3 regions of the Rhizobium sp. BK591 genome follow, and region 1 is predicted to be linked to each of the others. Evidence: riboswitches for the same ligand, from Rfam matches in the RefSeq annotation. Region 1 holds a riboswitch; each other region holds the start of a gene.
The links. Region 1 has a riboswitch for thiamine pyrophosphate ahead of thiC (phosphomethylpyrimidine synthase ThiC). Riboswitches for the same ligand answer to the same signal wherever they lie in the genome.
Positions count from the first base shown of each region.

Region 2: linked by a shared signal. The riboswitch ahead of thiM (hydroxyethylthiazole kinase) and the one ahead of thiC (phosphomethylpyrimidine synthase ThiC) in region 1 are both predicted to bind thiamine pyrophosphate.
Region 3: linked by a shared signal. The riboswitch ahead of thiC (phosphomethylpyrimidine synthase ThiC) and the one ahead of thiC (phosphomethylpyrimidine synthase ThiC) in region 1 are both predicted to bind thiamine pyrophosphate.

Region 1 covers NZ_JACIAZ010000010.1:14,307-24,474, reverse strand. Annotated here, with positions in the region: gene bioB (biotin synthase BioB) at 175-1,152, shown strand; gene FHX10_RS32020 (8-amino-7-oxononanoate synthase) at 1,149-2,294, shown strand; gene bioD (dethiobiotin synthase) at 2,291-2,929, shown strand; gene FHX10_RS32010 (adenosylmethionine--8-amino-7-oxononanoate transaminase) at 2,926-4,194, shown strand; gene FHX10_RS32005 (beta-ketoacyl-ACP synthase III) at 4,194-5,180, shown strand; gene FHX10_RS32000 (aspartate 1-decarboxylase) at 5,211-5,675, shown strand; TPP riboswitch at 5,748-5,880, shown strand; gene thiC (phosphomethylpyrimidine synthase ThiC) at 5,980-7,806, shown strand; gene thiO (glycine oxidase ThiO) at 7,809-8,795, shown strand; gene thiS (sulfur carrier protein ThiS) at 8,792-8,989, shown strand; gene FHX10_RS31980 (thiazole synthase) at 8,991-9,764, shown strand; gene FHX10_RS31975 (thiamine phosphate synthase) at 9,761-10,168, shown strand, end outside.
Region 2 covers NZ_JACIAZ010000002.1:393,764-403,931, forward strand. Annotated here, with positions in the region: gene FHX10_RS08950 (ABC transporter ATP-binding protein) at 1-376, opposite strand, end outside; gene FHX10_RS08955 (ABC transporter ATP-binding protein) at 373-1,176, opposite strand; gene FHX10_RS08960 (ABC transporter permease) at 1,173-2,051, opposite strand; gene FHX10_RS08965 (ABC transporter permease) at 2,053-3,030, opposite strand; gene FHX10_RS08970 (ABC transporter substrate-binding protein) at 3,089-4,735, opposite strand; gene FHX10_RS08975 (glycoside hydrolase family 3 N-terminal domain-containing protein) at 4,779-5,801, opposite strand; gene FHX10_RS08980 (GNAT family N-acetyltransferase) at 5,826-6,305, opposite strand; gene thiD (bifunctional hydroxymethylpyrimidine kinase/phosphomethylpyrimidine kinase) at 6,522-7,331, opposite strand; gene thiE (thiamine phosphate synthase) at 7,328-7,963, opposite strand; gene thiM (hydroxyethylthiazole kinase) at 7,960-8,763, opposite strand; TPP riboswitch at 8,814-8,910, opposite strand; gene FHX10_RS09000 (hypothetical protein) at 8,983-9,360, shown strand; gene FHX10_RS09005 (invasion associated locus B family protein) at 9,616-10,168, shown strand, end outside.
Region 3 covers NZ_JACIAZ010000002.1:51,340-61,507, forward strand. Annotated here, with positions in the region: gene FHX10_RS07375 (amidohydrolase) at 1-1,480, opposite strand, end outside; gene FHX10_RS07380 (XapX domain-containing protein) at 1,480-1,761, opposite strand; gene FHX10_RS07385 (hydrolase) at 1,833-2,522, opposite strand; gene FHX10_RS07390 (ring-cleaving dioxygenase) at 2,618-3,550, opposite strand; gene FHX10_RS07395 (LysR family transcriptional regulator) at 3,671-4,570, shown strand; TPP riboswitch at 4,833-4,964, shown strand; gene thiC (phosphomethylpyrimidine synthase ThiC) at 5,057-6,880, shown strand; gene thiO (glycine oxidase ThiO) at 6,880-7,857, shown strand; gene thiS (sulfur carrier protein ThiS) at 7,862-8,059, shown strand; gene FHX10_RS07415 (thiazole synthase) at 8,063-8,836, shown strand; gene FHX10_RS07420 (thiamine phosphate synthase) at 8,833-9,438, shown strand; gene FHX10_RS07425 (hypothetical protein) at 9,737-9,931, shown strand.

The sequences.
Region 1 (10,168 bases):
ATCCGCACATCCACGCGGCCGGACGTGTGCCGACGGAAAACCTCTCACTTCCGTCTATTCTACTTTCAGTTGCTACCCGGATCAGCATTCGCGTAAATGGCTATTGCAAAGTCCTGCCTTTCGCAGAATTATAGATAAAACTATCTTCTATCTATTGAATGCTGAAGGTGATTGATGACGGATAATGTGACGCTACCGCCCGGTGCTCTCATCTCAATCGGCGAGGCGGAAATTATCTATAATTTGCCGTTCAATGATCTTCTCTTTCGTGCCCACCAAATTCATCGCGCGCACTTTGATCCGAATGCCATTCAGATGAGCCGGCTGCTGTCGATCAAGACTGGTGGCTGTGTCGAGGATTGCGGCTATTGCAGCCAGTCCGCCCACTATCCGACGGGTCTCAAGGCTTCGAAGCTAATGGAAGTCGAGCGCGTGCTTGGCGAGGCGCAGAAGGCAAAGCAAGGTGGCGCGACACGCTACTGCATGGGCGCCGCGTGGCGCAATCCCAAAGAGCGCGACATGGAAGCTCTAGTCGCCATGGTCGAGGGCGTAAAAGCACTGGGGATGGAAACCTGCATGACGCTCGGCATGTTGACGCCGGCTCAATCCGAAAGCTTCGCCGAGGCCGGCCTCGACTACTACAACCACAATGTCGATACCTCCGAGCGCTATTATTCGGAGATCATCACCACCCGCACTTTCGAGGACCGGTTGGCAACGCTCGCCAATGTCCGCGATGCCGGGATCAAGGTATGCGCGGGTGGCATCCTCGGGATGGGCGAGACGGTCGAAGATCGTATTTCGATGTTGGTGACGCTCGCCAATCTGCCGACACCGCCGGAAAGCGTGCCGATCAACATGTTGATTCCGATCCCCGGCTCCAAACTCTCCGATGCCGCGCCGGTCGATCCGATCGACTTCGTCCGGACCATTGCGCTCGCCCGTATCCTGATGCCGCGCTCGCATGTCCGCCTTTCGGCCGGCCGCACCGAGATGAGCGACGAGATGCAGGCCCTTTGCATTTTCGCTGGGGCTAATTCCATCTTCGTCGGCGACACTCTGCTGACGGCCGACAATCCCGGCGAGGATCACGATGCGGCCCTTTTCCGCAGGCTGGGGCTGAAGCCGATGGAACTGGAGCCGTCGGCTTGAGTTCGCCAGCGCTAGCCCGCTACGAAGCAACGCTTGATGGCCTTGCGCGCCGGTCGCGGATCCGCGCGCTCGCTCCCCAGCACGGCGTGGACTTCACATCCAACGACTATCTCGGGCTTGCCAATGCGCCCCGCCTGAAGGCGGCGATAGCAGCGGCGATCGACAGGGGCGTTTCCGCGGGCGCCGGAGGTTCGCGGCTGCTACGTGGCAATCACCCCGAACATGAGGCGCTCGAAGCAGAAGCGGCGGCGTTTTTCCGAGTCGAGAGGGTGCTCTATTTCGGCAGCGGTTTTGCGGCCAATGTCGCGCTCTTCTCGTCTCTGCCGCAGCGGGACGACCTGATCGTCCATGATGCGCTGATCCATGCCAGCGCCCATGACGGCATAGCGGCCAGCAAGGCGGAGGCGGTTGCGGTGCCGCACAATGAAGTCGACGCGTTCGATCGGGCGATCCGCCGCTGGCGCAAAGCCGGCGGCAAGGGGCGTCCCTGGATCGCTGTCGAGAGCCTCTATTCCATGGATGGAGACCAGGCGACGGTCGCTGACCTCGCCGATCTCGCCGACCGGCATGACGGCTTCCTCGTCGTTGACGAAGCGCATGCCTCCGGCGTGTTCGGCCCGGGCGGCCGCGGCCTTGCCTCGGGGCTGGAGAGCCGCGGCAACATTGTGGTGCTGCACACCTGCGGCAAGGCGCTCGGCGTCTCCGGCGCGCTTCTCGGTCTGCCTTCTGTTCTCGCTGACTATCTGATCAACCGTGCGCGCAATTTCATCTATTCGACCGCCCCGTCGCCGCTGATGGCATCAGGGGTGCGCGAAGCCTTGCGCATGATCGCCGACGAACCGGAGCGGCGCATGCGGCTGGAGGGCCTCAAAAATTTCGCCGGCGAACAATTGTCCTCCCGGCTCGGCATCAGTCCTAGCGGTTCGCAGATCCTGCCGGTGATGATCGGCGACAATGCCCGCTCGCTCCGGATCGCCGACCGCATGCGGGCCGAAGGCTACGACATCAGGGCGATCCGGCCTCCGACCGTGCCGGAGGGGACGGCGCGGCTGAGGATTTCCATCACGCTGAATGTCGATGAAGAGCAGATTGCGGACATGGTGCAACGGCTGGCGACGGCGCTCGAGGAGGAGAGGTCATGATGCCGCGCTTCGTCGTCTCCGGTACCGATACGGGTATTGGCAAGACAGTCTTTGCCGCCGCCCTGACCGGCGCGCTCGATGGCTATTATTGGAAGCCCGTCCAGGCGGGGCTCGAAGACGAGACCGACAGCGAGACTGTCGCGCGGCTCGGCGGCGTGCCGCGTGCGCGCATCCTGCCGGAAGTCTATCGCCTCGCCACGCCTGCCTCGCCGCATCTTTCGGCCCGGCTGGCTGGCGTTGCGATCAATCCGGACAGGCTTGTGCCGCCGGTGATCGAGCGGCCACTGGTGATCGAGGGGGCAGGCGGGCTGCTCGTGCCGCTCTCGGATGACCTCGTCCTCGCCGATATATTTGCCCACTGGCAGATTCCGGTCATCCTTTGTGCCAGGACCTTGCTTGGCACGATCAACCATACGCTGCTCTCGCTCGAAGCACTGAAACATCGCAACATTCCGGTGTTCGGCATCGCCTTCGTCGGCGACGAGAACCAAGAAACGCAGCATATCATCGTCAAGATGGGCGGTGTCCGCTCGCTCGGCCGGCTGCCCTGGCTTCAGAACGTCACTGCCGACGGACTTCGCCAAGCGTTCCGCGACAGTTTCAATCTCGCTTCCTTTGCGCAGGTATCTGCATGAACCGCTCCACCGTTTGGCACCCGTTCACCCAGCATGCGCTCGAACCGCCGATGAAACGCATCGTCTCGACCGAGGGCGCCTATCTGATCGACGAGGACGGCAATCGCCTTCTCGATACGATCTCGTCCTGGTGGGTCATCACACATGGCCATCGGCATCCGGCGATCATGGCGGCGATCCGCGCAGCGACAGAGGCCTATGACCAGATCATCTTCGCCGAATTCTCCCACGAGCCTGCCGAACGACTGGCCGGGGGATTGATCGAGGTCGCGCCGGCGGGATTGAAGCATGTCTTTTATTCCGACAGCGGGTCGACCTCGGTCGAGGTGGCTCTCAAAATGGCGCTCGGCTACTTCCACAACATCGGCAGACCACGCGACCGGATCGTGGTGATGGAGCAAAGCTATCACGGCGACACGATCGGCACGATGTCGATCGGCGAACGCGGCGTGTTCAATGCCGCTTATGAACCGTTGCTCTTCGGCGTCGACCGGCTCGCCTTTCCGGAAACAGGTCATGAGCAGCAGACGCTTGATATGTTCGAGAGCTTCTGCCGTTCGGGCCGCGTCGCAGCCCTTGTGATCGAGCCCCTGGTGCTGGGGGCGGGCGGCATGAAGATCTATGATGCCCGGGTGCTTGCCGGGCTCAAGGAAATCGCCGGACGACATGGCTGTCTGCTGATCGCCGATGAAGTAATGACCGGCTGGGGCCGGACGGGGACGATGTTCGCCTCGGAGCAGGCCGGCATCAGATCCGATATCCTGTGCACTTCCAAGGGGTTGACCGGTGGCGCCCTGCCGCTTGCGGCAACACTCTGCACCGGCGACATCTTCGACGCCCACCTCTCCACCGACCGGCGGAAGACCTTCTTCCATTCGAGCTCCTATACGGCCAACCCAATCGCCTGCGCGGCCGCCGTCGCCAATCTCGACATCTGGCGCAGTGAGCCTGTCCACGAGCGGATTGAAAATCTCGCGGCACGGCACCGGCAGAACCTCCAGCGATTTGAAGGAGACCCGCGTTTCATCAACATCCGGCAGTCCGGAACGATTGCGGCGCTCGACCTCGCCGTACCCTCGGGCGGTTATCTCGCCGAGGCCGGTCCGCGCATGCGGCGGCTCTTCCGCGAGCGTGGGCTGCTCATCCGTCCGCTCGGCAATGTCATCTACCTCATGCCGCCCTATTGCGTGACGGCGGACGAACTCGACGACGCCTATGACGCCATAGACCAGGTCGCGTCGATCGTTCTCGGGAGCGCGGGCTGATGTCTGGCCGCTCCTCCCGCATGGTTGGCTTCGGGCATGCCGTGCCAGCGCGGCGGGTCGTCAATGCGGAGATCGAGGCGCGCCTTGGTCTCGAAACAGGCTGGATCGAGCGCCGGACCGGCATCCGCGCGCGCCACTGGGCCGAAGACGGCGAGACGCTGAGCGGCCTTGCCGCCAAGGCCGGGCGGATGGCGCTTGAAGACGCAGGGATCGCCCAAAGCGAGATCGCGCTGACGCTGCTTGCGACCTCGACACCGGATCATCTGATGCCGCCCTCGGCACCGCTGCTGGCCCACCGGTTGGGCCTCGAACGGTCCGGCGCGATCGATCTGGCCGGCGCCTGTTCGGGCTTTCTCTACGCACTCACCCTGGCGGATGGTTTCGTCCGTGCGCATGGCCGCGCCGTGCTGGTGGTCGCCGCCAATATCCTCAGCCGCCGCATCAATCCCGCCGAGCGGGCAAGTGCAGTGCTGTTTGCGGACGCGGCCGGCGCCGTCGTGCTGGCGCCGAGCACGAACGGGCGAAGCGGCCTCCTTGGCGCCGATCTCGCATCGGATGGTAGCGGCTATGGCCTGATCAACATTCCCGCTGGCGGCAGCAACCGGCCATTCTCTCCTGAGCTCAGGCCCGAGGACTTCCTGATGACTATGCAGGACGGCCGTGAGGTCTTCTCCCGCGCTGTCGCCCTGATGACCGAGACATCGAAGCGGGCGCTTGAACAGGCGGGGATTGCCGCATCGGATGTCGACCAATTCGTGCCGCACCAGGCCAACGCGCGCATATTCGACGCCGTCTCGGGCAACCTCGGCATCGCGCCGGAAAAAACCATCCGCACGATCGAGCGCTTCGGGAATTCGTCGGCCGCGACCATCCCGCTTTCCCTCTCCATGGCCAATGCCGAGCGGCGTTTCGCGGAGGGCGAGGCACTGTTGCTGACTGCCGCCGGGGCTGGCCTCATGGGCGGGGCTGCGGTCTGTCGCATGTAACCACAATGTCGAATCTGGAAGGAGCACAAATTGGAAAAATACGTGGGCGCGAAGCTGCATGGCATTCGAGTGACGGCCTCAAAGCTGAACTACCATGGGTCGATTACCATCGACGCGGACTTCTGCCGGGCGGTCGGCCTGAAACCGCTGGAATATGTGGAAATCTGGAACAAGATGTCCGGGGCCAGAATCAGCACTTACGTGCTCTATGGTGATCCCGGCTGCAAGTGCTGCATTCTCAACGGTGCGGCCGCTCGTACATGCCAGCAAGGCGATGAGATTATTATCGCATCCAGCGTCTTTTGCGAGTTCGATGAGATCATAAAGCTGCGGCCGCGCGTCTTGGTGTTCGGCGCCGGCAATGAGATTGTCGACAGAATTACTTACGAGGTCTTTCGCCGAGCGGATGGCTCTCCCGACATGTCGGTTACCACCGAACTTGCCAACAATGACTACGGATTTCCAGCGGCACTGCCATCGAGCCGATCTTCGTAACGCGGTTGGGAATTGGGTTCTGGAATGGTGCCCAAGGGCTTGACGGAGCACCATTTCTCACAATAGCTTAGCCCTATTCACCAGGGGGGTCCCGCCAAGGGGCTGAGATACTGCTGGTCGGATCGGCTTTGGCCGGCCGAGGCGCAGTGACCCGTTGAACCTGATCCAGTTCATACTGGCGTAGGGACGGTGCGAGCGCTGCGGCGGCGAGGGCGGGATTCCGTTCTTCGGATTCCGACGTGTTCTTCCATCATTCCAACTCTGGAACTGGGTCTCCAAACGTCAAACCTTGGAGCCTCGAACCATGAATATCGCAACCACCAAGCTCACCCCGGTCGCCGGCCCGCTTCCCGCCTCCACGAAAGTCCTGAAAGCTGGAACGATCCACCCGGACATCCGCGTGCCGATGCGTCAGATCGCATTGCATCCGACCTCCGGCGAACCGCCGGTCACCGTCTACGATTCCTCCGGTCCCTATACGGTAGAAGGCGCCGCGATCAGTATCGATGCCGGCCTGCCGCGCCTGCGCGAAAGCTGGATTGTCGCCCGCGGCGATGTCGAGGCCTATGAGGGCCGCATCGTCAGGCCGGAGGACAACGGCTTCGTGTCCGGCAGCCACCTGACGCCGGAATTCCCGATCCGCAACCAGCCTTTCAAGGCAAAGGCGGGCAGAGCCGTCACCCAGCTCGCCTATGCGCGGGCCGGCATCATCACGCCGGAGATGGAATTCGTCGCCATCCGCGAAAACCTCGGCCGGCAGGCGGCCAGGGAACCGCTCGTGCGCGACGGCGAAAGTTTTGGCGCCCAAGTGCCGGATTTCGTGACGCCGGAATTCGTTCGCCGCGAAGTCGCGGAAGGCCGGGCAATCATTCCCGCCAACATCAACCATCCCGAATCCGAACCGATGATCATCGGCCGGAATTTCCTGGTGAAGATCAATGCCAATATCGGCAATTCCGCCGTCACCTCGTCGATGGCGGAGGAGGTCGAGAAGATGGTCTGGGCGATCCGCTGGGGCGCCGATACGGTCATGGACTTGTCGACCGGCCGCAACATCCACAATATCCGCGACTGGATCATCCGCAATTCGCCGGTACCGATCGGCACCGTGCCGCTCTACCAGGCGCTCGAAAAGGTGAACGGCATTGCCGAGGACCTGACCTGGGAGGTCTATCGCGACACGCTGATCGAGCAGGCCGAGCAGGGTGTCGACTATTTCACCATCCATGCCGGCGTGCGGCTCGCCTATATCCCGCTCACCGTCAACCGCGTCACCGGCATCGTTTCCCGCGGCGGCTCGATCATGGCCAAGTGGTGTCTGCACCACCACAAGGAGAGTTTTCTCTACGAGCATTTCGAGGAGATCTGCGACATCTGCCGCGCTTACGACGTTTCCTTCTCGCTCGGTGATGGCCTGCGCCCCGGTTCGATCGCCGACGCCAACGATGCGGCTCAGTTCGCGGAACTGGAGACCCTCGGGGAGCTGACGAAGATCGCCTGGGCGAAGGATTGCCAGGTGATGATCGAAGGTCCCGGCCATGTGCCGATGCACAAGATCAAGGCCAACATGGACAAGCAGCTCGCGGTCTGCGGTGAGGCTCCGTTCTATACGCTCGGGCCGCTGACCACCGATATTGCGCCGGGCTACGACCACATCACGTCGGGGATCGGGGCTGCGATGATCGGCTGGTTCGGCACCGCCATGCTCTGCTACGTGACACCTAAGGAACATCTCGGCCTGCCCGATCGCAACGACGTCAAGGTGGGCGTCATCACCTACAAGATCGCCGCACATGCGGCCGATCTCGCCAAAGGGCATCCGGCGGCCCAGGTGCGTGACGACGCGCTGTCGCGCGCTCGTTTCGAGTTCCGCTGGGAGGACCAGTTCAACCTCTCGCTCGATCCGGAAACGGCGCGTTCCTTCCACGACGAAACGCTGCCGAAGGAGGCGCATAAGGTGGCGCATTTCTGCTCCATGTGCGGCCCGAAATTCTGCTCGATGCGGATTTCCCACGACATCCGCGCCGAAGCGCAGAAGGAGGGCCTGGAAGCCATGGCCGCCAAATACCGCGATGGCGGCGATCTTTACATGCCGGTCGCCGAAGCGGCGAAAACGCCAACCGGAGAATGACGATGCATATTCTCGTCAAGGGGGCCGGCGTTGCCGGCCTCACCGTTGCCTGGCAGCTCTACCGGCACGGTCTCCGGGTCAGTGTCACTGAACATGCCGACAAGGTCGGGGCCGGCGCTTCCGGCTTTGCCGGCGGCATGCTGGCGCCATGGTGCGAACGGGAAAGCGCAGAGGAGCCGGTACTGACGCTCGGCCGTCTTGCCGCCGATTGGTGGGAGGCGGCATTGCCCGGCCATGTCCATCGCCGGGGAACACTTGTCGTGGCGGCCGGGCGCGATGCCGGCGAACTTAACCGCTTTTCCCGCCGGACGGGCGGATGGGAATGGCTGGACGAGCAGGCGATCGCGGCTCTCGAACCTGATCTCGCAGGCCGTTTCCGTAACGCACTATTCTTTCGACATGAAGCGCATCTCGATCCGCGACAGGCACTCTCGGGGCTGGCCTCCGGGCTCGAGGAAGCACGCATGCGTCTGACATTCGGCGTCACGCACAATGCTGACGTTGCCCGTTATGATCGGGTGATCGACTGCACCGGAGCTGCACAGATCGGCCAGCTGCCCGGATTGCGCGGCGTTCGCGGAGAGATGCTCTGCGTCGAAACGCGCGAGATAACGCTCTCTCGTCCCGTTCGCCTGCTGCATCCGCGCCACCCGATCTATATCGTGCCGCGCGAAAGACATCGCTTCATGATCGGGGCGACGATGATCGAAAGTGATGATACCGGCCCGATTACCGCGCGTTCGCTGATGGAGTTGCTGAATGCCGCCTACACGCTCAATCCTGTGTTCGGCGAGGCAAGGGTTACGGAAACCGGCGCGGGCGTGCGGCCGGCTTATCCCGACAATCTGCCGCGTGTGACGCAGGAGGGGCGCACCTTCCATGTCAATGGCCTCTACCGCCACGGTTTTCTGCTGGCGCCGGCCATGGCAGGCGAGGTGGCGCGGCTTCTTCTTGAAGAAGGCAAGAAATCGGTAAGGAGAGCGTCATGACCTTCATCATCAATGGCGAGGAACAGGAGGTCGCGGCCACGACGCTCGCAGATCTTCTTCTCGCTCTGGACTACGAAGGCGGATGGCTGGCAACCGCGGTGAACGGCGAGTTGGTGCACCGCGAGGACCGCGCCGATTTCAAGCTCGGCGAACGCGACCGCATCGAAATTCTCTCACCCATGCAAGGAGGCTGAGATGCTGAAACTTTATGATGTCGAAGTCCACTCCCGCCTGCTGCTCGGAACAGCCCGCTATCCGTCTCCAGCTGTCCTTGCAGAGGCGGTGAGGCGCTCGAAGACGGAGATTGTCACCGTTTCGCTTCGCCGCGAAACCGTCGGCGGCAAAGCGGGCGGCGCCTTCATCGAGCTGATCCGCGAGCTTGGCGTGCGCGTGCTGCCGAATACGGCCGGATGTCACAGCGTGCAAGAGGCCGTGCTGACGGCGAAGATGGCGCGCGAAGTCTTCGGCACCGATTGGATCAAGCTGGAAGTGATCGGCCATCACGATACGCTGCAGCCCGACGTCTTCGGCCTTGTCGAGGCGGCTCGCATTCTGACCGGCGAGGGCTTTCAGGTCTTCCCTTACACGACCGACGACCTCGTCGTCGCCGAAAGGCTGCTGGAAGCCGGCTGCCGCATCCTGATGCCCTGGTGCGCGCCGATCGGCTCCGCCATGGGACCGGTGAACCCGATGGCGCTGCGGGCATTCCGGGCGCATTTTCCGGATGTGCCGCTCATCGTCGATGCCGGCATCGGCCGCCCGTCTCATGCTGCCGCCGTCATGGAGTACGGTTATGATGCCGTTCTTCTCAACACCGCCGTTGCCGGCGCAGGCGATCCCGCCGCCATCGCCGAGGCCTTCGCCCTTGCCATCGATGCCGGCCGCCTCGCGCATGGCGCCGTACCGCTGGAGCCACGTGACATGGCCGTTCCATCCACGCCCGTCATCGGAAAGGCAGTTTTCTCATGAAGCTCGACCCCTTCTATCTCATCGTCGATAGCGCCGACTGGGTCGAACGTCTCGTGCCGCTGGGCGTCAAACTGGTGCAACTGCGCGTGAAGGATCGCCCGGACGAGATCCTGCGCCAAGAAATCCGTCGTTCTAAGGCCGTTTGCGCAGCGGCGAATTGCCAGCTGGTTGTCAACGACTACTGGAAACTGGCGATCGACGAGGGATGCGATTTCATCCATCTGGGCCAGGAAGATCTTGTGGAATCCGACCTTGATGCCATTCGCAGAGCCGGCCTGAAACTCGGTCTTTCCACACATGATGAGGCGGAGCGCGAAACGGCTTTGGCTGCGAAACCTGACTATGTGGCGCTCGGCCCGATCTATCCCACCATTCTCAAGCAGATGAAATGGACGCCCCAAGGT
Region 2 (10,168 bases), on a different contig from region 1:
CGATCTCAGTTCCCTTGATGTCAGGACGATGCAGCTTCAGCGGCCGCCGGAGATGATGCGCGATGGTATGGGCTGGGTTCAGCGAGGCGAAGGGGTCCTGGAAGATCATCTGCACCGAACGGCGGTAGCGGGCGATCTCGGCGGATTTCGCCGCCTCGACCGGCCGGCCCTTGTAGAGGATCCGGCCGGATGTCGGCAGATATTCGCGCATCGCCATGCGGGCGCAGGTGGTCTTGCCGCTGCCGGATTCGCCGACGAGTGCCAATGCGCGGCCGGCATGCAGGGAAAACGAGATGGCGCGTGCCGCATGCACGGCCCCGGAGCCATGGCCGAAGGTCTTGCTCACCTGATCGAGTGCGAGAATGGCGTCTGTCATAGCAGCACTCCTCCATGCAGCGACGGGAAGGAGGCCCAGAGCTTTTTCGTGTAGTCATGCCTGGGCGTCCTGTAGATCGCCTCGGCCGTGTTCTGCTCCACCAGCCGGCCTGACAGCATGATGCCGATGCGGTCGCAGAACTGCACCATCAGCCCGAGATCGTGGGTGATGAACAGCACGGAAAAACCGAAGCGACGGCGCAGTTCGTTGATGCGCTGCAGGATTTCGCGTTGGACGACGACGTCGAGCGCCGTCGTCGGCTCGTCCATGACGACGAGTTTCGGATCGAGCGCCATGCAGATGGCGATGACGATGCGCTGGCGCATGCCGCCGGAGAATTGGTGCGGATAGTCGCGCATGCGGTCCGGCGCGATGTCGACGAGCGTCAGCATCTCGGCGGTACGCTCGCGGGCCGCTGCACGGCTCATGCCTTTGTGGGTGCGCAGCATGTCGTAGAACTGCGCCTCGATGCGCAGCACCGGGTTCAGCGAGTTCATGGCGCTCTGGAAGACCATGGCGACATCGCGCCAGCGGAAGGCGCTGAGCGCCTGCCGGTCGAGGCCGAGCACATCGCGGCCGTCAAGCAGGATGCGGCTTTCCTTGCGGATCAGCGCCGGCGGCTTGTGCAGGCGGCTGATGGCAAAAGCGATGGTGCTCTTGCCGCAGCCGGATTCGCCGGCAAGGCCGAAGACCTCGCCGGGCGCGACGTCGAAGCTGACATCATTGACGGCGCGGAAATCCTTCTCCTCGCCGATATAGTCGATGGTGAGGTTCCTCACCGAAAGCAGCGGCTGCGTCACAGGCGGCCCTCCCCGGAACGAACGAGCAGGGACCAGCGCTTCAGGTGATTGCCGGTGCGTAGTCGCGGATTGGCGATCTCGTCGACGGCGAAGTTCAACAGCGACATGCCGATGCCAAGGAAGGCGAGCGCGAAGCAGGGGGTGAGAATATCCCACCAGGCGCCGACCGAAAGGGCTGAAGCCTTCTGCGCATTATAGAGCATGGTGCCCCAGGAGATGGCTCGGGGATCGCCGAGGCCGAGGAACTCCAGTGTCGCCTCGGTGATGATTGCGAAGATGACGCTGCCGATGAAATTGATGCCGACGATTGAAATCACGTTGGGGAAGATCTCGAATGTCATGATGCGCCATTGCGGCTCACCCATCATCTCGGCCGATTTGACGAAATCCTTCTGCTTGACGGAGAGCGTTTCGGCGCGGGTGACGCGGGCTCCCCAGGCCCAGGAGGTGGCGCCGAGGATGAGGGCGATGACGAGGGGGCTTGCCTGGCCGATGAAGGCGGCGAGCACCAAGAGCAGCGGTAGGTTGGGAACGACCAGCACCATGTTGGTGAAGAAGCTGATGATCTCGTCGGTCCTGCCGCCGCGATAGCCGGAGATGATGCCGAGCGCGGTGCCGACGAGGGTGATCAGCAGGCCGGCGCCGAAGCCGACGGCAAGCGAGGTGCGGGCGCCGTAGATCAGCCGGGCGAAGACATCCTGGCCGATGCGGGTCGTGCCGAGGATGTGGTCGAGCGACGGCGGCTGATGCGGCCGGCCGGTGCGTGCGGCCGGATCGTATTGCGTGAGCAGGGGCGCGGCGATCGCGACGATGACGATGAGGGAGATGATGACGAGGCCAACCAGCGCCTTGCGGTTTCGAAGCAGGGTCTTCATCTCACGCTCCCTTTAGCCGCGGGTCGAGCAAGATATAGCTGACGTCGACGATGAAATTGGCAATCAGCATGGTCGCGGTCATGATCAGAAGCTGGCCCTGGATGACGGGATAATCGCGGGCGAGGATCGCCTGGTAGAGAATGTTGCCGAGGCCGGGATAGTTGTAGACGACCTCCGTTACCAGCGAGCCGCCGAGGATGGTGCCGATCGCGATGGCAAGGCTGGAGACGGTCGGCAGCAGGGCGTTGCGCGCCGCGTACCAGAGCATCACATGCCGGTCGGAAAGACCCTTGGCGCGGGCCATGACGATATAGTCCTCACCGAGCAGGTTGATCATGTTGTTGCGCATGGTGACGGTGAAGCCGCCGATCAGCACGGTGCAGAGCGTCACCATCGGCAGGATGCCGTGATAGGCGACGCTGCCGATATATTGCAAGCTGAAGGCCGGATCGAGCGAGGGATCGGCGGCATAACCGTTCGGAAACCAGCCGAGCGTGAAGCCGAAAATGAAGAGCACGATCAGCGAGGTGACGACGGCCGGTACCGAGGTGGCGAAGATCGCGCCTACCGAGACGACGACATCGAACCTGCTGCCGCGCCGCCAGGCGGCGACGATGCCGAGCAAGGTGCCGAGCGCGAAGCTGAAAATCGTCGCCGTTCCCATCAGGCCGACGGTCCAGAGGAGGGCATGGCCGAGCACCGACGTCACCGGCAGCGGGAAATATTTGATCGAACGGCCGAGATCGCCGGTGAAGATGCTGCCGAGATAGGTGAGGTACTGCTGCCAGAGCGGACCGTCGACGAAGCCGAAAGTGAGCTTCAGCGCCTGCAGGCTTTCCGGCGGCAATTCGGTACCGGCGCTCGAGAACATGATCTGCACGGGATCGCCCGGCATCAGCCGGGGCAGGAAGAAATTGATCGTCGCTGCCGCGATGAAGGCTGCCATGTAGAAGACGAGGCGGCGAAGCAGGAAAGCCATGGGAACTCCGTCGTCGCGGAAGCGGCGTTTTCTACGCCGCTTCCGGAGATCATGATGCTTACTTGACCGGCTCGAGAGCGAGCAGGTTCAAGAGGCGTGCCGGATTGGTCCGCGAGATCGACGGATTGACGAAGGGGTTTTCCTTGGTCGACCACCCGGTGAAGCGCTTGGTGTTGTACTGATACCAGTTCGGATTGTTGAACACCGGAATCATCGGCATGTTTTCGGCGACGATGCGCTGCGCCTTGTTCATCGCTTCCTTCTGCTTGGCAAGGTCGGCGGTCTGGGTGAACTCGGTGACGAGTTTCTCGACCTCCGGATTGAACCAGCGCTGCGCGGTGAAGCGGGTCTTGCCCTTGTCCGAAGCGCTGAAGGCACGCTTGTAAGGATAGTAGGGCGAGGCCGATGCCGGCAGGCTGTTGATCGCCGCATCGAAGGTGCCGTTGATGAGGTTGCCGGTCCAGACGGCTTCCTCAGGCGTTTCGATCTTGGCGTCGATGCCGACCGCCTGCATGCCCTCGACGGCGAGGTTGACGGTGTCGATCCAGTCGGTCCAGGCGCTGGGGACGATGATCGAGAAGGAAATCTTCGTGCCGTCGGGATTGTCGCGGAAACCGTCGCCGTCCTTATCCTTGTAGCCCGCCTCGTCGAGCAGGGCCTTGGCGGCATCGGCATCATAGGTTGCGAACTTGCCGAAGTCGGCCTTGACGGACGGGTCCGCCCAGCTCTTGTAAAGCTCGCCCATCAAGCCAGGATCTTCGTTCAGCGTCGGATAGCCGTAGCCGGCGACGTCGATCATCGTCTTGCGGTCGAGCGCCATGCTGACAGCCCGGCGGAACTTCAGATCGTTGAAGGCCTTCTTGTTGTTCTCGTTCGCCGTTTCCAAGTTGAAGAGGAAGGCGACCATGCTGCTCGGCGAATACCAATAGTGGAAATGCGCCGGATCCTTGGATACATAGACATTGTCGATATCGGGAATGAAGGAGACACCCCAGTCAAGCGTGCCGTCGGCTGTCGCGGTCAGCATCTGGTTGTTGTCGGCAAGCTGCGGGAAGCGCATGCAATCGACCTTCAGGTGCTCGTTGTCCCAGTAGTTTGGGTTGCGGCACTGGTCGTAGGTCTGGCCGGTAAAGCGCGGCACTTCCGTCAGCGGGCCACTGCCGACCGGGGTTTCGTTGGCGAAGGTGACGGGATCGGCGACATCCTTCCAGACATGTTCCGGGACGATCGGCAATTGCGAGATCTGCTCGGCGGCGAGCGAGCTCGGATTGGCGAGCGTGAAGCGCACCGTCTGGGCGTCGACCGCCTGCACATCGGTGATGAAGGTCCAGATGCTGACGAAGTCGAGCGCCGGGAACTTCTTCAGGTAATCATAGGTGAACTTGACGTCGGCTGCGGTCAGCGGCTTACCGTCAGACCATTTCAGGTTCGGGCGCAGCTTGAACTCGATGCTCTTCAGATCGTCGGAGAGCTTGAAGCTTTCGGCTAGACGATAGACCGGCTTGTTGCTGTCGAAGCGGTTGAAAATAACCAGCGGCTCGTAGATGAAGTCGAGCGTCGACTGGCGCGATGAGGTCTGGTTGAACGGGTTGAAGTTGCGAACCCAGGTCGTCGCAGGTTCGATATTCGCCGTCAGAATCGTCTGCGCCATGGCCGATCCCGAAAGCAGCGTCAGCGCGGCGGCGGCAAGAAGATATTTTTTCATGTTTTATTCCCCTTTTCTTATGCGGTGAGAGTTGACGGGCCGGTCAGGAGACCAGCGCGCTGGCAAACATGTCTTCGACTTCTGCGTGGGCGGCGCGGACATCGACTTTGAGATTGCCGAGGCGCGCCTTGCCGGCGACGATCCGCTTGAGGGCGGCTTCCGTCAGCGGACGGGCGGCCTTGGCGGCAGCTTCGCTTTCCGGAATGTCGCCGTGGCTGTGGAGCGCGATGTCGAAGCCTGCGTCGAGCACCTGTTTGACGCGTTCCGGCAAGGTACCGGAGAGCGACTCCATGAAGATGCAGTCTGATATCAGCACGCCCTCATAGCCCATGTCCTTGCGGATCACGTCGTGCATGATGGGCGAGACGGACGCCGGCAGCTCCGCGTCATAGGCCGAGTAGACGACATGGGCGACCATCGCCCAAGGCGTATCCTTCAGCGCGACGAAGGGTTTGAAATCGGTCGCGGTGAGCGTCTCGCGGCTGGCGTCGACCACCGGACGCTCCTTGTGGGAGTCGAGTGTCGCACGGCCATGGCCGGGAATGTGCTTGATGACGGGCATGTTGCCGGTCTCGAGCAGGCCATCGACCACCTCGCGGCCGAGGGCAGCGATGAAATCGGGATCAGGGCCGAAGGAGCGGGCGCCGATGACCGCGCTCGTCGTCTCGAAGACGAGGTCGAGAACGGGCGAGCAGCCGCTGGAAAGGCCGAGTTCCGTCATCATCGCGCCCATGGCCTGGGAGGAAAGGCGCAGTGCTTTTTTGCCGAGATCGAAATCGCGGCGCGCAAGTTCGGCAAACTGGCCGAAGCTGCGGAAGAGCGGCCAGGGGCCGGCATCGAGATGCTGAACGCGGCCGCCTTCCTGGTCGGTGAAGACAGGTGCGTCGTCGCGGCCGACGGCTTCGCGGAAGCGGGCGATCAGCCGCTTGGTCTGCTCCGGCTCGCGCTGATTGCGCCGGCCGACGAACAGGCCGAGCGGATTGGTGTCGCGAAAAAGGGCGAATTCATCATCCGAAATCGTGGGAGTGGGAAGGCCGACGAAAAGGGCGAGCGGGGTCGAGGACAATTCTGTAGCTCCGGGATCAGATGGTCATTTCGGCGTGCTTCTCAGCATGCCTTCGTAGATGCCCTTGTCGGGGGCGGGGATGATGGTTGCGCCTGCGGTCTTGGCGTAGAAATCGACCGGCCCGGCATCGCCGATGAAGGCATAGGCGTGGCCGAGCGTCTTCATCGTCTGCAGGCAGGCGGAGAAGAGGGCGAGCCCGATACCTTTGCCGCGCGCTTCCGGGTCGACGCCGGTCGGGCCGAAGAAGCCGCGCGCCGTCGTGTCGTAGCAGGCAAAGCCCAGCAGCTTGCCGTCGTCGACGGCGATCAGGCAGGCAACCGGCTGGCGGGAGAAGGCGACGGTGACTTCGCTTGCCCAGTTCTCGGTGAACTGTTCGCGAACCCAAGTGGCGATGAGATGCAGTTCCGGGGGGAGGGCCGGACGGATGGAGATGCCGACATCATCGGCTTTCCGTTTCAGGTCGGCGAGCTCAGCGGAATACAAGCTCACAAGCAGGTCTGGCACCTGTCACTCCTCCAGTTATTCCGTTATTGCGGAATGTATCCCCTTTTAGTGTTATAGATTTGGCCATCTGACCGGGCTTGTCAACAAGGTTTTTCAGAAGGTCAAAGGGACTGCCCGCACTGCAACTGCGGTTTCAACGCAAAGTAGCTGCCGAACGAAAAAACGGCCGGGAGGGCCGGGCCGTTTCGATTGGCTGCATCTATGCCGAGCGAGCGCTTATTCGCCGTCTTTCCACAGCGCATGAAAATGCTGCACCGGGCCGTGGCCGGAGCCGACGGTGAGGCTTCCGGCTGCCGCGACCGCGCCGGCGAGATATTGCTTTGCGATGGCGACCGCCTCCCGCGCCGAGGCGCCCTTGGCAAGTTCGGCGGCCAGCGCGCTGGAGAGCGTGCAGCCGGTGCCGTGCGTGTTCTTGGTCGGCACGCGCATGGCTTCGAACCAGTGCAGGCCAGCGGCGGTGGCAAGGACGTCAGGACTTTCGTCGCTATCGAGATGGCCGCCCTTGACCAGCACTGCGGCCGGGCCAAACGCCCGCAGCTGTTCGGCCTGCGCCGCCATCTCGGCTCGGTTTGTCGCCACCGGCTGGTGCAGCAGTGCGGCGGCTTCCGGCAAGTTCGGGGTCAGGAGTGTCGCAAGCGGCAGCAGCCGGCGGGTCAGCACGTCGACCGCCTCAGGCGCGAGCAAGGCGGCGCCACCCTTGGCGATCATCACCGGGTCGATGACGATCGGAATGTCGCGGTGGTCAGTCAGTGCACCGGCAACGGCATCGGCGATGCCGGCATTGGCGATCATGCCGATCTTGACGGCATCGACGCGCACATCGGCAAAGACGGCATTGATTTGGTCGGCGACGAATTGCGGCGGCACCAGATGCACGCCGCTGACGCCTTGGGTGTTCTGCGCCGTCAGCGCGGTCAGCACCGCCATGCCGTAGACGCCGCGGGCGGAAAAGGCCTTGAGATCGGCCTGGATGCCGGCGCCGCCCGAGGGATCGGAGCCGGCGATGGAGAGAACGTTGCGGATCATGCGCGGGCCTTTCGAATTTCTGCGGCGATGCGGCGCGTGGCCGCTTCGGGATCCGGCGTACCGCAGATGGCGGAGACGACGGCAAGGCCCTTGGCGCCCGCAGCAAATACTTGGGCGACATGATCCGCCTTGAGGCCGCCGATCGCAACCGACGGCACCGGCGAGGCCTTTACCAGCATGGCAAGACCGTCAAAACCGATCGGCTGCTTGTGATCGGCCTTGGTCGGCGTCGCAAACACCGGCCCGACGCCGGTATAATCGACCAGATCCGGATCGACGGCGGCGGCAAGCGCCGCGGTCTCGACCGAGAGGCCAAGGATCATGGCAGGGCCGATCATCGTCCGCGCCGTGCGCGCATCCAAATCCTCCTGGCCGATATGCAGACCGTCGGCGCCGATGGCGATTGCCGCCTCGACATCGTCGTTGACGATGAACAGGGCGCCGGTCCCGACAAGCGCCTGTTTCAAGGCGCGGCCGGTCTCGATCATCCCGACGGTGCCGGCATGTTTGTCACGCAACTGCACCATCGTCGCGCCGCCGGCAACGGCAAGGCGCGCCGTTTCCACCATGCCGATCCCCGCGCAGAGATCGGGGTCGAGGACGAGATAGAGCGAAAGGTCGAAAGCCTTCATGCCGCCGATATCCTTGCCCTGGCGTCAAGCGTTTCGGCGTCGAGCGCTGCCAGCGCATCGAGGAAGCGCCAGGAGAAGGAGCCGGGGCCGGCGGCGCCGAGTGCCGCGTCTTCGCCGGCGATGGCGAAGGTCGAAAGGGCGGCGACCGTGGCGCCGAAAATGTCCTCGGGCGCCGTTGCCGCAAAGGCGCCGACGAGGCAGGTGAGCGAGCAGCCGAGCGCGGTGACTTGCGGCATCAAGGCCGATCCGCCTTCGATGCGCACGGCCCGCTCGCCGTCGGTGACGAAATCCATGGCGCCGGTCACGGCGACGACCGCCCGCTGACGCTCGGCGAGCCATCGCGCCGAACCTTCCGCCTGCTCGACTGGGTCGCGGCTGTCGACGCCCTGGCCGCGGCTCTCTCCGCCGGCCAGCGCGATGATTTCGGAAGCGTTGCCGCGGATGATGGTCGGATGCAGCGCCAGGAGATCGGCGACGGCGTTGCGGCGGAAGGCCGTTGCATAATGAGCGACCGGGTCGAGCACCCAGGGCTTGGCGGCTGAAGCCGCCGCCTTCGCCGCCGCCTGCATGCCGTCGATCCATTGCGTCGACAGCGTACCGATATTGATGGTCAGCGCACTGGCGATCCCGGCGAATTCGCCGGCTTCTTCCGCGGCATGCACCATGGCGGGCGAGGCGCCCGCGGCAAGCAGAACATTTGCGGCGATGTTCATGGCGACGTAATTGGTGATGCACTGAACGAGCGGCGGCTTCTCGCGCATCGCCTTCAGCATCGCTCCGGGTGTGGTCTTGGTCTGCATATGGCCCCTTTCAGGCGGGGGCGGCCACGGGGCGGTTCGTGCGGGCGATGCCGCGACCCCGAGCGACTCCCTCCGCCGGCATTATCCGGTTCAGGTTCGAAGGGTGCTTCTCAGCCCGTCTGTCGACGAACGCCCCTGTCTCTCATCGCGTTTCTTTTCGCAGAGAACGGGGCTGATGTCACCTCGAAAATGACAATCATGCGACCGACGCGGCGCGCGATGGCTATGGATGATTTATGGGTCGGGATCGCCTTTCATGAAGGACGAGAGATCGCCGCCGATTCGGGTCTTGACCAGGTTTTCCCGAAAGTCGTCTGCCGGTTCTCTTCCGGGTTGGCCGGGTCCTTGCCTTTTCGCCATGCGGCTATCCTCCCCTTTTTCAAAAGGAATAACCGCAGCAACCGTGGGTGCAATCAATTTCTAAAATACATCTTCGTATTTGTGAGGGGTTGGCTGCCAGCATTGGTGAGGGTGCTGATGCGGGAAAGCAGTCTTTTCTTTGAAAGAATGAAGTTCATCTTCCCAAGACTTTTCTGCATTTGGAATAGCGCGAAGTTATTCACCCTATCCGTTCATCGATGGAATTTTTCAATGTAGCCGAGCACGAGAACAGCTTCGCGTAAGTTGCGTGTCGTCTCATCGCCTCGCCATTCAGTTTTATTCCGGCTGTCGAAATTTGGTGGCGATTTCGTTGCGGTAAGCCTCTCCCAGGGCGTGGAATCAAACTCCCAGAACGCGAAGTAAATATCTAACGGAAACTTTACCGTGCTGACACGCTTAGGTTGACCAAACGATGGATTGTAGCGATATGACTTTACACGCCAATAAAATCTTCCTGAAGTTGTATTTTCAATGAGAAAATTTTTGAAAGCCGATACGAAGTGTGGCCTCCAGACTGTCGCCTCCGTTCTGATATTCATCGCCTGGGCGAATCCTTCCTTTTCGCAAACTGCTGTTCCTGCCGATCAGGAAGCGGGGCAGGTGCAGGCGCCGGCGATAAAATCCCAGAAATTCGACGACTGGTATTATCGCTGCTCGGGTTCTGAAGGCACCGAGGCCTGCGAAGTCGCCCAGATCGCGCAAGTCGCCAAAGATGGCGAGAACGTCAATGTGCTGACGCTGGCGATCGCAGCTGCGCCGGCCGGGTCCCAAGGCAAGGGCGAGAAGGGCAGGGGCGAGAAGGGCAAGGGCGAGAAAGGCAAGCCGGGGCTGACGCTGACCGCTCTGATGCCGCTCAACGTCTTCCTGCCCTCGGGCCTGTCGATCAAGGCCGACGGCAAGCCCGTTGCGAAACTTGACTACCGCAATTGCAACCAGGCCGGATGCTGGGCGCAGCTGGCGCTGGATACGAAGACGGCGACGGCGCTCAAGAAGGGCTCGACCGCCGAAGGGTTGGTGCGGCTGA
Region 3 (10,168 bases), on a different contig from region 1:
CGCCAACCGTCTTTCCGGTCACCATCCAGGCAAGGGAAACCCATGGATTATAGGAGGCGACACGGGTCGCATCGGTCCCTGCCGAGACGTTGACACCCTTCTCGAGCATGCGCCTGATCGGTGGCGTGGCCTCTGCGACGCCATGGCCGTAGCGCTCCACGAAATATTCGCCCTGATAGGCCATGCGGTGCTGGGTGGCGATGCCGCCGCCGAGCGCCGCGATGCGGTCGATCGAACGATCCGAGATCGTCTCGGCATGGTCGAAGAACCAGTTGAGACCTTCGAGCGGAATGTCCTTGTTGACCTTCTCGAAAACGTCGAGCGAACGGGAGATGGTCTCGTCGTAGGTGGCGTGAAGCCGCCAAGGCCAGCGGTTTTCGGCCAACACCCGAACGACGTCCTCCAGTTCGCCCTCCATTTCCGGCGCCATTTCGGGCCGTGGCTGGCGGAAGTCCTCGAAGTCAGCCGCGGAGAAGACCAGCATTTCGCCAGCGCCGTTGTGGCGGAAGTAGTCATTGCCCTGCTTGTATTTGACCGACTGCGTCCAGTTGAGGAAATCCTGCTTCTCTTCCTTCGGCTTCTGCGTGAACAGGTTGTAGGCCAGACGCACCGTCAGTTGATCCTCACCCGAAAGCTTCTGGATCACCGCATAATCGTCCGGATAGTTCTGGAAACCGCCGCCGGCGTCGATCACGCCGGTAATGCCCAGCCGGTTGAGTTCGCGCATGAAATGGCGGGTGGAGTTGACCTGGTATTCGAACGGAAGCTTCGGCCCCTTCGACAAGGTCGAATAGAGAATGCCAGCATTCGGCTTGGCGAGCAGAAGGCCGGTCGGATTGCCGTTGGCATCGCGGGTGATCTCGCCGCCAGGAGGGTTCGGTGTATCTCTGCCATAGCCGACGGCGCGGAGCGCTGCGCCGTTCAGCAGCGCGCGGTCATAGAGATGGAGCAGGAAGACCGGGGTATCGGGCGCGATGGCGTTGATCTCGTCGATCGTCGGCAGGCGCTTCTCCGCAAACTGGTGTTCGGTAAAACCACCGACCACGCGAACCCATTGCGGAGCCGGCGTGATCGCCACCTGTCGCTTCAGCATGTCCATCGCATCGGCAAGCGACCGGACACCATCCCAGCGGAGTTCCATGTTGAAGTTGAGGCCGCCGCGCACGACGTGGGTGTGGTTGTCGATCAGACCGGGCAGCATGCGCTTGCCTTTCAGGTCGATGATCTTCGTATCCGGTCCGGCGAGCGTCATCACCTCGCTGTCGGTTCCCACCTCCAGAAACACGCCGTCCTTGACGGCGACGGCGGTGGCGTTCGGATTTGCGCGATCAAGCGTCGTGATCAGTCCGTTGTGAAGAACGATATCGGCGTGCATGGAAGCAGCTCCCGTCTTGATGGGATCGGCGGCGTTCGCCGGTGAAAAAAGATTTGAAAAGGCAAAGCTCGACGCTGCGCCCAGGAATGTGCGGCGCGTGGTCATCAGCTTTTCCCCGACGTCGGATCTTCACGAGGCAGGGTCAGGTTTGTGCCGCCCTTCGGAAGGTGCCCGAACATGTGCGGCTTGACCTGGTGAAGCCAGGAGACGGCGGCGGGCTCGCGTGCCCAGATGCTTTTTGCCAAGGGCACCAGCTGCTCACCGACGAGGATGCCGAGCAGGCCGATGAGGGCGACAACGGGCGGGGCGGGCGAACGGACATTGAGCAGGCTGTATATTACGCCCACCAACAGGCCGGCACCGAGGGACAGCAGATAGATTTTCATCGCGGATCACCTTCGCTTGGAGAGAAGCAGTTCACCCCGGCTGGCGACCGCCTGCCGGGGTGATGACGGTTTTACTTCGCAGGGTTCGGGCCGATCCGCTTGCCATGGCGGACCCGCTCGGCGCCGCCGTGAACGTGAGTGACCGCATAGTCGATACCCATGCCGTAGGCGCCGGAATGCTCCTTCACCAGCGACGTGACCGCGTCATAGGTTTCCTTGCGTGCCCAGTCGCGCTGCCATTCAAGCAGGACCTGCTGCCAGGTGACCGGAACGACACCCGCCTGCACCATGCGGTCCATTGCATATTTGTGCGCGTCGAGCGACGTGCCGCCGGACGCATCGGCGACCATGTAGATCTCATAGTCTGTGTCGTTCATGCAGGAGAGCGCAAAGGTCGTGTTGCAAACCTCCGTCCAGAGGCCGGCGACGACGATCTTCTTGCGGCCATCGGCGGCATTCTTGGCAAGCGCGTCGCGGACGTTCTGGTCGTCCCAGGAATTCATCGAGGTGCGCTCAAGGATATCATTGTCCGGGACGACGGCGAGCAGTTCCGGGAAAGTGTTGCCCGAGAAGCTGTCGGTCTCGACGGTGGTGATGGTGGTCGGGATGTTGAAGATCCTGGCAGCCTTGGCCAGACCGACGACGTTGTTCTTCAAGACCTGGCGGTCGATCGATTGGACGCCGAAGGCCATCTGCGGCTGCTGGTCGATGAAGATGATCTGACTGTTCTGCGGGGTTAGGACCTGAAGCTTGCTGGACATCTCGTGTCTTCCTTTGACTGGGTTGAAGCTAGGTAATGGGGCAGGAAAGGCGGCACGTCTTGAAAGTTATGCCGCCTTATTGTTGGAAAGCGACGTCAGGCGGCGAGCGGTGTCAGCCCGGCCTCGATCTGGTCACGATAAGGCTCGTAGCGAGCCGGCAGTTTCAAAGCCTCGCCGAGGTGTGCCGTGTCTTCGTCGCGGTCGAAACCGGGTTCGTTGGTGGCGATTTCGAACAGGACGCCGCCGGGTGTCCGGAAGTAGATCGCCCAGAAGTAATCGCGGTCGATGACAGGCGTCACCTGGTATCCTGTATCCATCAGGGCCTTGCGGACTTCGAGCTGCTTTGCGCGGTTCTCGACGGCGAAAGCGATGTGATGCACGGAACCTGCGCCCTGCCTTGCGAAAGGCGTTTTCGGAAGGACTTCGAGGTCGATCGTGTCGGCACCATTGCCGCCGGGGATGATGAAGCGGGTGACGTCACCATCCGTTTCAGTGCGCTGGTAGCCCATGAAACCGAGCAGTTCGGACGTGGCAGCGGCGTCATGCAGGCGGAATCTGGCACCGGTGAAGCCGCGGATGCCGACGCTTTCGTCGATGCCGGCGCCAGTCCAGGCCTTTCGGCCATCGGTTTCGGTTTCGACAAGGGCAAACCCTTCGCCGTCCGGCCCTTTGAACAGGAGGCGGGGAGCGCCAAAGGCAGTGTCGGTCTGCAGGCTGCCGGTTCCCTTTGCCGATAAGCGATCCTGCCAGAAGGACAACGAGCCCTTGGGCACCGCGAACTGTGTGTCACTGACTTCGCCGACGCCGGGACGGCCGCGCATCACGTCGGGAAACGGGAAGTAGGTCATGACGGAGCCGGGGGTACCGGCCTCATCACCGTAATAGAGGTGGTAGACGTTGGGATCGTCGAAATTTACGGTCTTCTTGACGCGGCGCAGGCCAAGCGTGCCCGTGAAGAACGCGTTGTTCTGACGGGCATCCGATGCCATCGACGTGATGTGATGCAGTCCCTTGATATCCTTGATCATGATCCTCGCCCTTCCGCGGCTGTGTTGGTTTGTCTGGTGTGATTGAAAATCTACGTCGGTTGATCAGGCGTGGAAATTGCAATAATAATTGTCAGTGAATTGCCATTGGTGAAATAATCGATGAACGACTACAAGCTGCTCCGAACCTTCCTGCTGGCTGCCGAGAAGCGGAGCTTCGCGCAGGTCGCGCGCGAGCTCGATATGACGCCCGCAGCCGTCACCCGGGCGATTGCGGCCCTGGAAGAAGATCTGGGCGTGCAACTCTTCGTGCGCACCACGCGCCAAGTGTCGCTGACGACCGATGGCGCGATCTTCGCCGCCCAGATACAGCCGGCGGTGCAGGCGCTCGACAACGCGCGCAAGGACGTGATGAATTCCCACAAGGCGGATCATGGCCGCCTGCGCATCAGCGCGCCGACCTGGTTCGGCCAGCAGGTCCTGCCGCCCATTCTCTCGGCATTCAGGGAGCGCTATCCCAAGATCAGCTTCGAAATCTCGCTCGCCGATGGACTCGTCGACATCATCGACGACGATTATGATCTGGCGATCCGCATTTCCGCGGCACCTTCGGACAAGTTCACGATCTGGCGCAAGATCAGCGTCGTGCGCCGTATCCTCGTCGCAGCGCCCGGCAGCCGGTTTTGCGACATGAAGCACCCGAACGAGCTCATTCCCGACGATTGCCTGGCCTATAGCGGCGAAAGCAAACGGGAGACCTGGTCACTGTCGGACGGCAGTGGCAGCGCCACGATTTCTGCAGGCCGTGCATTCAGCGCCAATAGCGGAGAGGTGCTGGCGAGCATGGCGGCCGACGGCGTCGGGGTCGCCATGCTGCCCAAGTTCCATGTCGCCGAGCATCTGCGGACCGGACGGCTCGTCCACGTCCTGCGGGACTGGTCGCCGCCAGACTTATGGCTGACCCTGTACTACCCCCCTTACCAGGCGCTGCCGCCGCGCATCGCCTCCTTCTCGAAGTTCTTCGAGCAACAGATCCCGGCGTTCCTCTCGGCGATCGAATGAACTTTGCCGATAAAGCAGGTGCGGTTGCTCTAACGAGGTCTTTCGAAAAGGAATTTGCACAATCTTAGGCGGCAACAAGGAACCTCCGGTCCATCTCGGTGGCCGGTCGCTCGATCCCGTTCAAGGCGACAATTTGGAACGTCGGCGACATCCTTCTCCCACATTCAATGATCTGCCCGGCTTCCACATCAAAATACGCCCAAGAGCGGGACGACGGAAGGTCTGTGGTTGACACGAACTCGGCCCAGGACATAGTCTTTGCGACATTCACCAGGGGGGTCCCGGCAAGGGGCTGAGATACTGCTGGACAATTTGGCTTTGCCTGTTGTGGCGCAGTGACCCGTTGAACCTGATCCAGTTCATACTGGCGTAGGGACGGTGCAAGCGCTCGAAGGCTTCGGATTCCCGCGTGGATTCCATGCCGGCGTCTTTCCATCATTCCGGCTGATTGACTGGGTCTCCAATTGCAACTTGGAGCCTCAAACCATGACCATTGCCGCAAAGAACGTCACACCCACCGTCACCACCGGCCCGCTACCGGCGTCGCGGAAAATCTACATCCCCGGAGATATGCACTCCGACATCCGCGTGCCGATGCGCGAGATCAGCGTCCATCCGACATCGGGCGAGCCGCCTGTCGTCGTCTATGATTGCTCCGGCCCTTACACTGTCGAGGGCGCTGATATCCGCATCGAGCAGGGCCTGTCACAGTTCCGTCGCGGCTGGGTGCTCGCCCGCGGAGATGTCGAGGCCTATGAAGGCCGCCATGTGCGTCCCGAAGACAACGGCTTTGTCAGCGGCGAACGGCTGACACCGGAATTTCCGGCCAAGCGCCAGCCGCTGCGGGCGAGGGGAGACAATGCCGTGACCCAACTCGCCTATGCACGCGCCGGCATCATCACCCCGGAAATGGAATTCATCGCTATCCGCGAAAATCTCGGCCGCAAGGCACAGGTGGAGGCCATGAGCCGCGATGGCGAAAGCTTCGGCGCCCATATTCCCGATCATGTGACCCCGGAATTCGTCCGCCAGGAGGTCGCCGCCGGCCGGGCGATCATTCCCGCCAACATCAATCACCCGGAAAGCGAGCCGATGATCATCGGCCGGAACTTCCTGGTGAAGATCAATGCCAATATCGGCAATTCCGCCGTCACCTCCTCCATGGCGGAGGAAGTGGAGAAGATGGTCTGGGCGATCCGCTGGGGTGCCGACACGGTCATGGACCTGTCGACCGGCCGCAACATCCACAATATCCGCGAATGGATCATCCGCAATTCGCCGGTACCGATCGGCACCGTGCCGCTCTACCAGGCACTCGAAAAGGTGAACGGCATTGCCGAGGACCTCACCTGGGAGGTCTATCGCGATACGCTGATCGAACAGGCCGAGCAGGGCGTCGATTACTTCACCATCCATGCGGGCGTGCGGCTTGCCTATATCCCGCTGACCGTCAATCGCGTCACCGGCATCGTTTCTCGCGGCGGCTCGATCATGGCCAAGTGGTGTCTGCACCACCACCGGGAGAGTTTTCTCTACGAGCATTTCGAGGAGATCTGCGACATCTGCCGCGCTTACGACGTTTCCTTCTCGCTCGGTGATGGCCTGCGGCCAGGCTCGATTGCCGATGCCAACGATGCGGCGCAGTTCGCAGAACTGGAAACGCTCGGCGCGTTAACGAAAATCGCCTGGGCGAAGGATTGCCAGGTGATGATCGAAGGTCCCGGTCATGTGCCGATGCACAAGATCAAGGAAAACATGGACAAGCAACTCGCGGTCTGCGGCGAGGCGCCTTTTTATACGCTCGGGCCGCTGACCACCGATATCGCGCCGGGCTATGACCACATCACGTCCGGCATCGGGGCTGCGATGATCGGCTGGTTCGGCACCGCCATGCTCTGCTACGTGACGCCCAAGGAACATCTCGGCCTGCCGGACCGCAACGACGTCAAGGTGGGCGTCATCACCTATAAGATCGCGGCACATGCCGCCGATCTGGCCAAGGGTCATCCGGCGGCGCGGGTGCGCGACGATGCGTTGTCGCGCGCCCGTTTCGAGTTCCGATGGGAGGACCAGTTCAACCTCTCGCTCGATCCGGAAACCGCCCGCTCCTTCCACGACGAAACGCTGCCGAAGGAGGCGCATAAGGTGGCGCATTTCTGCTCCATGTGCGGTCCGAAATTCTGCTCGATGCGGATTTCGCACGATATCCGCGCCGAAGCGCAGAAGGAAGGGCTGGAAGCGATGGCGGCGAAATATCGGGAGGGTGGCGACCTGTACATGCCGATCGAAAACCTTCCGGGTAACGCATAATGCCTACGTTTCTCGTCAAAGGGGCTGGTGTTGCCGGCCTCGCGGCAGCCCATGAGCTCGTCAGGCGGGGCTTTTCGGTCGAGGTGATCGAGAAGGCCGGCGCGGCGGGACTTGGCGCCTCGCACTTTGCTGGAGGAATGCTCGCGCCCTATTGCGAACGGGAAGCGGCCGAAGAGATTGTCCTGACATTGGGCCTGGGCGCGGCCGGATGGTGGGAGGAGGTCGTGCCCGGCGAGGTTCGTCGCCGCGGTACTCTGGTCGTGGCGCAGCCGCGCGACCTCCCCGATCTCGTCCGGTTTGCCGCGCGCACCACCGGTCATGTCTGGATCGATCGCAAGGGTGTGGCCGACCTCGAGCCTGCACTAGCCGGCCGCTTCGAAAAGGCTCTTTTCTTCGAGCAGGAAGCGCATCTCGATCCACGCCGCGCACTGGCCAGACTAGCCGGCAGGCTCCGCGAGCGTGGCGTCGTCTTCCATTTCGGCGGATGCCAGCCGCAGGACCGGCGGTTTGCCGGCGTGCTCGATTGCACCGGGCCAGCGGCGATACCGCGACTTTCCGGCCTGCGCGGCGTGCGAGGCGAAATGCTCTATCTGGAAACTGCGGATATTACCCTTTCCAGGCCGGTTAGGATGCTGCATCCCCGCCATCCTATCTACATCGTGCCCCGCGACGATCACCGTTTCATGGTCGGGGCGACGATGATCGAGGCTGACGATGACGGACCGATTACCGCGCGTTCGCTCATGGAATTCCTGAACGCGGCCTATGCGCTGCATCCGGCGTTTGGCGAGGCACGCGTTGTCGAGACCGGGACTGGCATACGGCCGGCGTTTGCCGACAACATTCCGCAAGTCATCGAGACGGAGGAGGGGCTCGCGATCGCCGGCATGCATCGGCATGGCTTCCTGCTGGCGCCCGCCATGGCGGTGCGGGCCACCGATATTCTCCTCGAGCGGCATTCACTTCTGAAAGGCTAACCTCATGAAACTGATAATCAATGGCGAAACCCAGGTCTGCGAGGCCGTAACCCTGGCCGAACTCCTTCATGTTCTGGAATACGAGGGCGACTGGCTGGCAACCGCCGTCAACGGAGATCTCGTGCATCGCGAGGACCGAGCCGATCACCGGCTCGACGATGGTGACCGTATCGAAATCCTGTCCCCGATGCAGGGAGGTTGATCCATGCTTTCTCTTTATGATGCTGCACTGTCTTCGCGGCTTCTGCTCGGCACCGCGCGTTATCCGTCGCCGGCCGTCCTTGCCGAGGCGGTCAGCCGGTCCGGCGCGGAGATTGTCACCGTCTCGCTTCGCCGCGAAACGGCCGGCGGAAAGACCGGTGGAGCCTTCTTCGAACTCATCCGCCAGCTCGCGGTCCGCGTCCTGCCAAATACCGCGGGATGTCACAGCGCGTCCGAAGCGATCCTGACCGCCAAGATGGCGCGCGAGATATTCGGTACCGACTGGATCAAGCTCGAGGTGATCGGCCACCACGACAGTCTCCAGCCGGATGTATTCGAACTGGTCGAAGCCGCACGCATTCTTTGTGCGGAAGGGTTTTGCGTATTTCCCTATACGACGGACGATCTGGTGGTGGGTGAAAAGCTGGTCTCCGTCGGATGCCGGGTCTTGATGCCCTGGTGCGCGCCGATCGGTTCTGCGGCCGGTCCGCGCAACCCTTCCGCGCTCACCGCCATGCGGAGCGCCTTTCCGGACATACCGCTGATCGTGGATGCGGGGATCGGGAGACCGTCGCATGCGGCAACAGTGATGGAATTCGGCTACGACGCGGTGCTGCTCAACACGGCGGTCGCCGTCGCAGGCGATCCGCCTGCCATGGCTGAGGCGTTTGGCAAGGCGATCGAGGCCGGAAGGCTCGCTTATCTTTCCGGCATGCTGGAGCCACGCGACATGGCGGTACCGTCCACCCCGGTTGTCGGAAAGGGCGTTTTCGCATGAGACTTGATCCCTTCTATCTCATTGTCGACAGTTCCAAATGGATCGAACGTCTCGTGCCGCTGGGCGTCAAACTGGTGCAACTGCGGGTGAAGGATCGCCCGGACGAAATCCTGCGCCAGGAAATCCGGCGTTCGAAGGCCGTTTGCGCAGCGGCGAAGTGCCAGCTGGTTGTCAACGACTACTGGAAACTGGCGATCGAGGAGGGATGCGATTTCATCCATCTTGGCCAGGAGGATCTTGGGGAAGCCGACCTTGATGCCATTCGCAGCGCCGGCCTGAAATTCGGCCTTTCCACACATAACGCGTCAGAGCTCGAAACGGCTTTGGCTGCGAAACCTGACTATGTGGCGCTCGGTCCGGTCTATCCCACCATTCTCAAGCAGATGAAATGGGCGCCGCAAGGCCTGGAACGGATCACAGACTGGAAGAGGCGTGTCGCGCCGTTGCCGCTGGTGGCGATCGGCGGGTTGAATGTCGACAGGCTACAGGGCGTATTCGACGCGCGCGCCGACACCGCGGCCGTTGTCACCGACATTACCTTGAACGTCGATCCAGAAGCGCGGACGCGCGAATGGATCGAACGCACGGCACCGTGGCGTTAGGGAGGTGCCGCCACGCGATGCGAGCTTTTGGAAGGATATACAAGTAGATAGCATCCCTAGTGCTAATGTATCTCTTCACTGGCGGGTAGTAAAATGCTCTACAGTGAGCGCCGTTTAAAGGCAAACCACCTGACCCTGCATGGGCTCCTTTGCCGCCGCGGGGATGCGGGCCTTCTTCCTCTGCCGAGTTGCTGACTAGCGTCGCGGGCCTCGCAGATCCAAGAGCCGCCGAGCAGTCACATCTGACAGACCGCTCACAATCGACGAAAGTCGTTACCGCACCCGGAGGCAGTACACGATGGCAGCGCAAAGATATAGCCGTCGCAAGAACCTCAATATTTACTGGACGGTGTTCGATAAAGTCGTCGGACAGCCGGCCGTCGTCAATGGGTTTGTCATGGACATGCTGACCGCCGAGGAGGCGGATAACTTGGTAGATCTGCTAAATCGCGGCAACCAAGCGAGCCTCTGGTGTTACGCTGAATGGTTCTAGAGGCAACCGGCTGCCGCACATTGCGGTGCAACTCGCGCTGGAACGCGGCTACTTCGTCGGAGCATCAATACGGAACGGCGATGGTTTACAAGGTGGGAATATCGTTGTGAAGTTCCAGTCGGACCATCGAATCCTTCGACGTCGAATGCCGGCGAAGTTGTTTGTCGCAACCGCAAAGGAAAATCTATGTGGCGGTGGGTTCTGCTGTGCAGACTATTCCACACCAAAATTCCTGCG